Regions from separate parts of the Streptomyces sp. NPDC044704 genome, predicted to be linked through region 1. Evidence: riboswitches for the same ligand, from Rfam matches in the RefSeq annotation. Region 1 holds a riboswitch; each other region holds the start of a gene.
The links. Region 1 has a riboswitch for cobalamin ahead of AC07B0_RS25220 (cobalamin biosynthesis protein). Riboswitches for the same ligand answer to the same signal wherever they lie in the genome.

Region 1 (2,188 bases):
GCTGGTCCACCGCCACCCGCATGTTCATCGCCTGGGGCCTGACCCTGCCCGCCGCGGCCCTCGTCGCCGCCGGCGCCGAGCTGGTCATGCGCACGGGTGACGTCGGCATCGCCGCGGTCACCGTCTTCCTGGTCGCCTCCTGCTTCGCCATCTGGGTCATCTCCCGCCGCCAGGTCGTCGACCACCACAACGTCAACGAGGTGGAGACCGCCACCACGACGGACGAGCCCGGTGTCGTCACCACGGCCATGGCCGCCGTCACCGTCCCGCCGACCACCGCCGCGGCCGGTACCACCGCCGCCGTGACCGACGAGGACCTCAAGGCCACCATCCCGGCCGCGACGGCGACCCCGACGACCCCCGCGGCTCCGGCCGCGGCGGTCTGACCCCGAGAACGACAGAGGTATCAGCGGCATGAACATCGACTGGGCATCGCTCGGCTCCGTCTTCGGAGTCAGCCTCTCCGCCACCGTCGCCCTCGTGGCCCTCTTCACCCTGGGCCTGGTGGGCCTCTCCAAGCACGAGGCCGCCACCGAGCACGGCGGGACCGCGGCCCTGGCGCGCACCGGCGCCTACGCCTGCTTCGCGCTGTGCGCGGCGGCCGTGTCGTACGGGATCTACCTGATCGTCGCCTGACACGACGTGTCCGAAGCTCCCTCCGGGTCCTCCCGGAGGGAGCTTTCGCGTACCCCCGGTGCGCCCCCCGCCCGAACCCGCCGCAGGTCAACGGCAAGTTGACGGGCGTTCGCGGTGCGTGGTGGACTGCCCGAGCCAATACGGCGGCATGGAAGAGGAAGTCCGGTGCGAATCCGGCGCGGTCCCGCCACTGTCACCGGGTCAGCGCACGCGGTGCGCGGCCCCGGGAGCCAGGAACTCTCGCCGCCGGACACGTCGAACCAGGGCGCGGACCCTGAGTGAGGACATACCTGCCACCATGCGTGCCGACCGCGTCTTCGCGTACGGCGCCACGGCGGGCCTGATCGGCGACCGGATCCTCGGGGATCCGCGCCGCGGGCACCCCGTGGCCGCCTTCGGAACCGCCGCCGCCGCCGTCGAACGCGCCCTGTGGCGCGACGACCGCGGCCGTGGCGTCCTCCACGCCCTCGTGTGCGCGGGCGGCGCGGCCGCCGTCGGTGCGCTGGCCGCCCGCGCCGTGCGCTCCCGGCCCGCGGCCGCCCGCGTCGCCCTGACCGCAGCGGCCACGTGGGCCGTCGTCGGCGGCACCTCGCTCGGCCGGGAGGCCCGCGCCATCGGCGGGGCGCTCGCCGCCGGGGACACCGAGGTCGCCCGCGAACGCCTGCCCCACCTGTGCGGGCGCGACCCGGAGTCCCTGGACGGGCAGCAGATGGCCCGGGCCGTCGTCGAGTCCGTCGCGGAGAACACCTCCGACGCGGTCGTGGGGGCCCTGGTGTGGGGGGCCGTCGCCGGGGTGCCCGGGCTGCTGGCCTTCCGCGCCGTGAACACCCTCGACGCCATGGTGGGCCACAAGTCGCCCCGCCACCTGCGCTACGGCTGGGCCTCGGCCCGGCTGGACGACCTGGCCGGCTGGCCCGGGGCCCGGCTGACGGCGCTCGCCGCCGTCGTGGCCGGACCCGACCGGCGGGGAGCCGTACGCGCCTGGCGCGCCGACGCCGCCGCCCACCCGAGCCCCAACGCGGGCCCGGTCGAGGCCTCCTTCGCGGGGGCGCTCGGTGTCCGGCTCGGCGGGACGCTGGCCTACGGCGGACGGACCGAGCACCGTGCCGTGCTGAACGGCGCGGCCGGCCGGCCGGTGGAGGTCGCCGACATCGAGCGGGCCGTCCGGCTGTCGCGGCGGGTGACCTGGCTGGCGCTGGGCGTCTGCGCCCTGGCCCGGACCGCCGCCACCCGGACACTGGTCTCGCGTACGACACGGAGGGGGCGCGCATGAGCGGCGCGAAGCGCGGCGGCGGACTGCTGGTCGCCGGTACGACGTCGGACGCGGGCAAGAGCGTCGTCACGGCGGGCATCTGCCGGTGGCTGGCCCGGCAGGGGGTGAAGGTGGCCCCCTTCAAGGCCCAGAACATGTCCCTGAACTCGTTCGTGACCCGGGAGGGCGCCGAGATCGGCCGGGCCCAGGCCATGCAGGCCCAGGCGGCGCGGGTGGAACCGACCGCCCTGATGAACCCGGTGCTGCTCAAGCCGGGCGGCGACCAGAGCAGCCAGGTGG
Region 2 (2,188 bases), on a different contig from region 1:
CGTCACCGTCGTGGACGGTGCCCTTGGTGGTGAAGCCCCCCGTGTGCAGGAGCTCGTACCCGGTCGTCGGGGTGGTGTCGCAGCCGCGCTCTACCTTGCCGCCGAAGGGGCCGAAGTCCACGGCGACGACGGCGCCGTTGGCCGCGGTGCACTGGTCGACCGGATCGGCGTTCGCGGACGAGGGAACCGTGAGGAAGGCCACTCCCGACCCGAGCGTCAGGAAGGCCGCGGTCACGAGGGAGAAGAACCGCCGTCTCGTTCCCGACTGCCGTTTCGCCTGCTGTTCGGTCCCCACCGCGGCCCCTCGTCTCTGCCGGGCGGCTGCGCACGTGGCGAGGAACCCCCGCACGGCTCTCGGGCCATGGGGAGGCTGCGACGACCACACCGCAATCCGCGACGGCGTTCTTCGTACTGTGGCCCGGCCCCAGGCAATCCGGCTCGCCCGGACGTACCGGGCCTACGGTTGCGGGTCAGCGCCGGAATTCGACCGGCTTCCCCTGGTGCTGAGCAGTTATCAGCCGGAGTGCAACACGGATCCCGACGACGCGTCAAGGTGGCATGAGTCTCAGCCGACCGATCCTGGACCGCCGCGGTCCGCCCCCGGAAGCGGAGGCTGGCGGTCCCCTGACCGCTCGGGTAGCGTCCTGGGCTGCCACATGGGGGAATCCGGTGCGATGCCGGAGCTGACGCGCAGCGGTGTGGAACGGCGGGGGCCGTTTCCGAGCCCGAATGCCCATACGGCGATGCACCACAGGAAGCCGTACCACGCGTTCCGGACGGCGGTTCCCCGGCCTTGCCCTGCCGTGCCCCGAGCTCCGTGCGCGGTGACGCGCGGCGTGAGCGGGGAGGGACCGGCGTCCGCCGATTTCCAGGAGCAGGCCATGTCCCGTCCCCGTACCTCCCGCCGCCTCGCGCTGGCGGTGCCCGCCGCGCTCGGCGCCTTCGCCCTCACCGCGCTGCCCGCGTCCGCGACCTCGTCGCCCGCGCAGATCTCCACGTCCAAGACGAACGGTGTCGCCTACCTCAAGTCGCTCCAGGCGGCGGACGGTTCGTACGCCGGCTCCGGACTGTCCAACGAGTGGGCGTTCACCGCCTTCGCCGCGGCCGGTACGGCCGTCGCCGACGTGGCGCCGGGCGGGGACACGACGAAGAACGCCCGGACCGTCTACCGCAACCTGCTGTCCACGGCGGGCTGGCCCTCCGGCGCCCCGGTGGTCACCGACTACGAGCGCGCCGCCCTGAACGCGTACGCCGCCGGCATCGACCCGGCCCGCGTCTCGGCCTCCCGCAACCTCGTGGCGCAGGTCTACTCCTACTGGCAGACGGCCGAGGCGGGCTACTTCGGCCCGTCCGGGAACTTCAACGGCACCGTCTTCGCGGCCCTCTCGCTCGGCGGAGCCAAGACGCAGGCCGGCGGCGCCCGCGTCCCGCAGGCCCTGACCGACTCGATGGTCACGCGCATCCGCGCCAACCAGCACGTGGACGGCGGCTGGACCTACAACAAGGCCGAGGGCAACCCCACCGTCCTGAACTCCGCGAGCGACGTCGACATGACCGGCGCCGCGATGGCCGCGCTCTGCGTCTCCGGCGTCCCGAACACCGACGCCGACGTCGTCCAGGCCAAGAACTTCCTGAAGAGCAAGCTCGTCGCCAACTCCGGTGCCTTCAACTCCCTTTACGGCGTCAACACCAGCTCCAACGGCTGGGGCGTCGCCGGCCTCAACGCCTGCGGCATCAACCCGCAGACCGGGGACTTCCTCACCGCCAACGGCAAGACCCCGATCGACTTCCTGATCGCCAACCAGTACAACCCGGCGGGCGGCTTCAAGTACAAGCCGTCCGACACCGGCCCGACCGCCTACGCCTCCATCGACGCGCTGCGCGGCGTCGTCGGCGGCGGCTTCACCGCCGCCCCGCCGGTCCCGGTCACCCCCGGCGCCCCGCAGTGGGTCGCCCAGTCGACGTTCACCGCGGGCACCGCCACCAAGCTGGCGCTGACCGTCGACGACGGCGCCGGCAACCTCAAGGTGTGCTCGGTGGCGTTCACGCCGACCGGGACGACCACCACCCTCGGCGACGTCCTGGCCGCCGCCACCGGCGCCGCCACCCCGTCGGGCTGCGTCACGGGCGTGACGCCCTCGTCGGGCACCGGCACGATCACCGCCGTCAACGGCAAGGCCAACAGCGG
Region 3 (2,188 bases), on a different contig from region 1:
GGTCCCCTACCTCCTCTCGGCCATCCGGATGGCCGAATCCGGGTACGCGAGCCCGGCCGACGTCGACGCCGGCATGGAACTCGGCTGCGCCCACCCGATGGGACCGCTCAAACTCGCCGACCTCATCGGCCTGGACACCGTCGCGGCCATCGCCGACTCGCTCTACGAGGAGTTCAAGGAACCCCTGTACGCCCCGCCCCCACTGCTCCAGCGGATGGTGCAGGCCGGGCTGCTGGGCCGCAAGAGCGGCCGCGGGTTCCACACCTACGGCCGGGGCTGAGGGGCCCCGGCACGTCCCCCGGGCAGAGGGTGCGCCGGGGACGCGGGAGTGCGGCGCGGGTACGGCGAGTGGTGTCGCCGCACCCGCGCCGCATCTCATTTCCCCGTCCGGCATGTGGACGGTTGGACCGGTTCTCGACCGGGTCCGCCTACGCTGGCGTCCGCAGCTGGTTCGCCCCGTCCGCCAGACGGGATGCGTCGTAAGAGGGAACCCGGTGGGAATCCGGGACTGCCCCGCAGCGGTGAGCGGGAACGACCGCCGTCATACGCACTGGGACCGGAACCGGTCCTGGGAAGCGACGGCCAGTAGGTGCCCGCCGGGAGACCGGCAGGCGCGCCCGCGAGTCCGAAGACCTGCCCGTTGCCCGTGCGCGAACGACCGCGCACGGTTTCCCGGTGACCTCGTGGGCGGGTCGGCGTGCACCTCAGGCGGATCCTCCCCGTCGCGTACCCCGTCGTACGCGGTCCCGGCGGTCCGCCCGTTCCGGCACCCCTTCGCACCCTCGGACCGCCACCGGGTCCATGGAGACACGCTCGCGAAGGAGAGTTCCGTGACCACCGAATCCGCAGCCGCGGCAGTACGGGCCACCGTGTACGGCTACCCCCGCCAGGGCCGCAACCGCGAACTGAAGAAGGCCGTCGAGGGCTACTGGAAGGGCCGCGTCAGCGCCGACGCCCTCCGGGAGACCGCCCGCGACCTGCGCCGCACCAACTGGGCCCAGCTGGCCGACGCCGGCATCACCGAGGTTCCGACCGGCGACTTCTCGTACTACGACCACGTCCTGGACACCACGGTCATGGTCGGCGCGATCCCCGCCCGCCACCGGGCGGCCGTCGAAACCGACGCCCTCGACGGGTACTTCGCGATGGCGCGCGGCACGCAGGACGTGGCCCCGCTGGAGATGACCAAGTGGTTCGACACCAACTACCACTACCTGGTCCCCGAACTCGGCCCCGACACCGTCTTCACGGCCGACTCCGCCCAGCAGGTCGCCGCGCTCCGCGAAGCCCTCGCCCTCGGCCACACCGCCCGCCCGGTCCTGGTCGGCCCGGTCACCTACCTGCTGCTCGCCAAGCCCGCCCCCGGCGTGGCCGACGACTTCGAACCGCTCACCCTCCTGGACCGGCTGCTGCCCGTCTACGCCCGGGTACTGGCCGACCTCAAGGCGGCCGGCGCCGCATGGGTCCAGCTCGACGAACCCGCCCTGGTCCAGGACCGCACCCCCGCCGAACTGAACGCCGCCGCCCGCACCTACCGGGAGCTCGGCGCGCTCACCGAACGCCCCAAGCTCCTCGTCGCCACCTACTTCGACCGGCTCGGCGACGCCCTGCCCGTCCTGGCGAAGGCGCCCGTCGAGGGCCTCGCCCTCGACTTCACCGACGCCGCCGACGCCAACCTCCGCGACCTCGCCGCCGTCGGCGGCCTGCCCGGCAAGCGCCTGGTCGCGGGCGTCGTCAACGGCCGCAACATCTGGATCAACGACCACAAGAAGTCGCTGGCCACCCTCGGCACCCTCCTCGGCCTCGCCGGCTCCGTCGACGTCGCCGCGTCCTGCTCCCTGCTCCACGTCCCGCTCGACGCCACCGCCGAACGCGACATCGACCCGCAGATCCGGCGCTGGCTCGCCTTCGCCCGCCAGAAGACCACCGAGATCACCACCCTCGCCCGCGGCCTCGCCCAGGGCCCCGGAGCGATCACCGCCGAACTCGCCGCCAACCAGGCCGACCTCGCCTCCCGGGCCACCTCCCCGATCACCCACGACCCGGCCGTCCGCGCCCGCACCGCCGCGATCACCGACGCCGACGGCCGCCGGGCCCAGCCCTACGCCGAACGCGCCGCCGCCCAGCACGCCCACCTGCGCCTGCCGCTGCTGCCCACCACCACCATCGGATCCTTCCCGCAGACCGA
Region 4 (2,188 bases), on a different contig from region 1:
CTCAGCAAGCTCAAGGGCCTCGCCATGACCGGCGACTACGAGGGCTACGTGACCTTCGGCGCCGCCTTCGACACCCGGCCGGCCTACGGCGTCACCGTCCTGCACAACCCGGAGCGGGTCGTGGTGGACGTCTCGCACCCCAACACGTGCTGACCTGACCGGCACGCCGTCCGGGGGCCCGGGGTGTCGCACACCCCGGGCCCCCGGCGTCGTGCCGCCGGATCCCGGACGGACGGGGTACGGGGCTCAGCGGTGTTCGGGGTTGGGGAAGTCGAAGCGGCAGCCCGCGTCCCACAGGGAGCGCTGGTTGCCGTGTGCGGGGACGCCGCCCGCGCGCTTGAGGAGCGCGGCCAGGTGCATGAGGTTCCAGGACATGAAGGCCGTGTTGCGGTTGGTGAAGTCGTTCTCCGGGCCGCCCGAGCCGGGGTCCAGGTAGGAGGGTCCCGGGCCGGCCTCGCCGATCCAGCCGGCGTCGGCCTGCGGGGGGACCGTGTAGCCGAGGTGCTGGAGGCTGTAGAGGACGTTCATGGCGCAGTGCTTGACGCCGTCCTCGTTGCCGGTGATCAGCGCTCCGCCGACGCGCCCGTAGTAGGCGTACTGGCCTTTTTCGTTGAGGATCGAGGAGCAGGCGTAGAGCCTCTCGATGACCTGCTTCATGACGGAGCTGTTGTCGCCGAGCCAGATCGGGCCGCAGAGCACGAGGATGTCGGCGTCCATGATCTGGCTGTAGAGGACCGGCCACTGGTCGGTCTCCCAGCCGTGCTCGGTCATGTCCGGCCAGACACCGGTGGCGATGTCGTGGTCGACGGCCCGGATCAGTGAGGTCCGGGCGCCGGCGGCCTCCATGACGGCGCGGCTCCTGGCGATCAGTCCCTCGGTGTTGCTGGGTTCGGGCGAGCGCTTGAGCGTGCAGTTCACGTAGACGGCGGAGAGGTCGGAGTAGGCGGGAGCGCCGGAGGAGGTGTCAGCCACGCCCCCCACGCTGACCGGCCGGGGCCCGGACCGCCATCGGACCGCACCCTTCCGGGGCACCGCCGGACGGCCTCCGGTCACCCCCGCGCACGGGGGCGGGTTGTTACCGGTCGGCGCGGACGACTACTGTCAGCGGGCCTTGGTGTTCGGGAAACCGGTGGGAAACCGGTGCGGCCCTCGCCACTGTGATCGGGAAGTCCGGCTCCACTCCTGCGGGAAGCCACTGGGTTCCGCGCGGGAGACCGCACGGCCCCGGGAAGGCGGAGCCAGGGCATCAGTACCCGTGAGCCAGGAGACCGGCCGGGGCGCGTCGTCCATCCACGAGGTGCTGGAGAGGTCTCTCTACTCATGCATATAGCCGAGGGGTTCCTTCCCCCTTTGCACGCGGTCGCCTGGGGCGCCGCGTCCGCTCCCTTCGTCGTCCACGGTGTCCGCGCCCTCACCCGCGAGGTGAAGGCCAACCCGGAGAGCACCCTGCTGCTCGGAGCGTCCGGAGCGTTCACTTTCGTCCTGTCCGCCCTGAAGATCCCTTCGGTGACGGGCAGTTGTTCACACCCCACCGGCACCGGACTGGGGGCCATCCTCTTCCGGCCGCCGATCATGGCGGTGCTCGGCACGATCACCCTGCTGTTCCAGGCCCTGCTGCTGGCGCACGGCGGACTCACCACCCTCGGTGCCAACGTCTTCTCGATGGCCGTCGCCGGCCCGTGGGCGGGCTACGGGGTCTACCGGCTGCTGAAGAAGTTCGACGTGCCGCTGATGGTGACGGTCTTCTTCGGCGCCTTCTTCGCCGACCTGATCACCTACTGCGTGACCTCCGTCCAGCTGGCGCTGGCCTTCCCGGACCCGGGCAGCGGTTTCGTCGGCGCGCTGGAGAAGTTCGCGGGCATCTTCGCCCTCACCCAGATCCCGCTCGCGGTCAGCGAGGGCCTGCTCACCGTGCTCGTGGTGCGGCTGCTCATGCAGTCCAGCAAGTCCGACCTGGTGCGCCTCGGCGTCGCCAAGCTCACCGGGACGAAGACGAAGCAGGAGGCGGCGCTCTGATGACCAGGAACGCGAAGATCAACACCCTGCTGCTGCTCCTGGTGGCGGCGCTGGCCGTGCTCCCGCTCGCGCTGGGACTCGGCGAGGGCAAGGAGGAGCCGTTCGCGGGCGCCGACGCGCAGGCGGAGGCGGCCATCACCGAGCTGAAGCCGGACTACGAGCCCTGGTTCTC

Region 2: another riboswitch for cobalamin. It lies ahead of AC07B0_RS07210 (prenyltransferase/squalene oxidase repeat-containing protein); the one in region 1 lies ahead of AC07B0_RS25220 (cobalamin biosynthesis protein).
Region 3: another riboswitch for cobalamin. It lies ahead of metE (5-methyltetrahydropteroyltriglutamate--homocysteine S-methyltransferase); the one in region 1 lies ahead of AC07B0_RS25220 (cobalamin biosynthesis protein).
Region 4: another riboswitch for cobalamin. It lies ahead of AC07B0_RS19425 (energy-coupling factor ABC transporter permease); the one in region 1 lies ahead of AC07B0_RS25220 (cobalamin biosynthesis protein).

What each region holds. Positions count from the first base shown of each region.
Region 1 covers NZ_JBWKGY010000011.1:59,039-61,226, forward strand. Annotated here, with positions in the region: gene AC07B0_RS25210 (inorganic phosphate transporter) at 1-386, shown strand, start outside; gene AC07B0_RS25215 (hypothetical protein) at 415-636, shown strand; cobalamin riboswitch at 742-898, shown strand; gene AC07B0_RS25220 (cobalamin biosynthesis protein) at 935-1,909, shown strand; gene AC07B0_RS25225 (cobyric acid synthase) at 1,906-2,188, shown strand, end outside.
Region 2 covers NZ_JBWKGY010000002.1:630,800-632,987, forward strand. Annotated here, with positions in the region: gene AC07B0_RS07205 (prenyltransferase/squalene oxidase repeat-containing protein) at 1-295, opposite strand, end outside; cobalamin riboswitch at 622-750, shown strand; gene AC07B0_RS07210 (prenyltransferase/squalene oxidase repeat-containing protein) at 882-2,188, shown strand, end outside.
Region 3 covers NZ_JBWKGY010000022.1:88,335-90,522, reverse strand. Annotated here, with positions in the region: gene AC07B0_RS34690 (3-hydroxybutyryl-CoA dehydrogenase) at 1-280, shown strand, start outside; cobalamin riboswitch at 431-655, shown strand; gene metE (5-methyltetrahydropteroyltriglutamate--homocysteine S-methyltransferase) at 831-2,188, shown strand, end outside.
Region 4 covers NZ_JBWKGY010000007.1:146,243-148,430, reverse strand. Annotated here, with positions in the region: gene AC07B0_RS19435 (AMIN-like domain-containing (lipo)protein) at 1-153, shown strand, start outside; gene AC07B0_RS19430 (flavodoxin family protein) at 247-972, opposite strand; cobalamin riboswitch at 1,096-1,291, shown strand; gene AC07B0_RS19425 (energy-coupling factor ABC transporter permease) at 1,321-2,016, shown strand; gene AC07B0_RS19420 (energy-coupling factor ABC transporter substrate-binding protein) at 2,016-2,188, shown strand, end outside.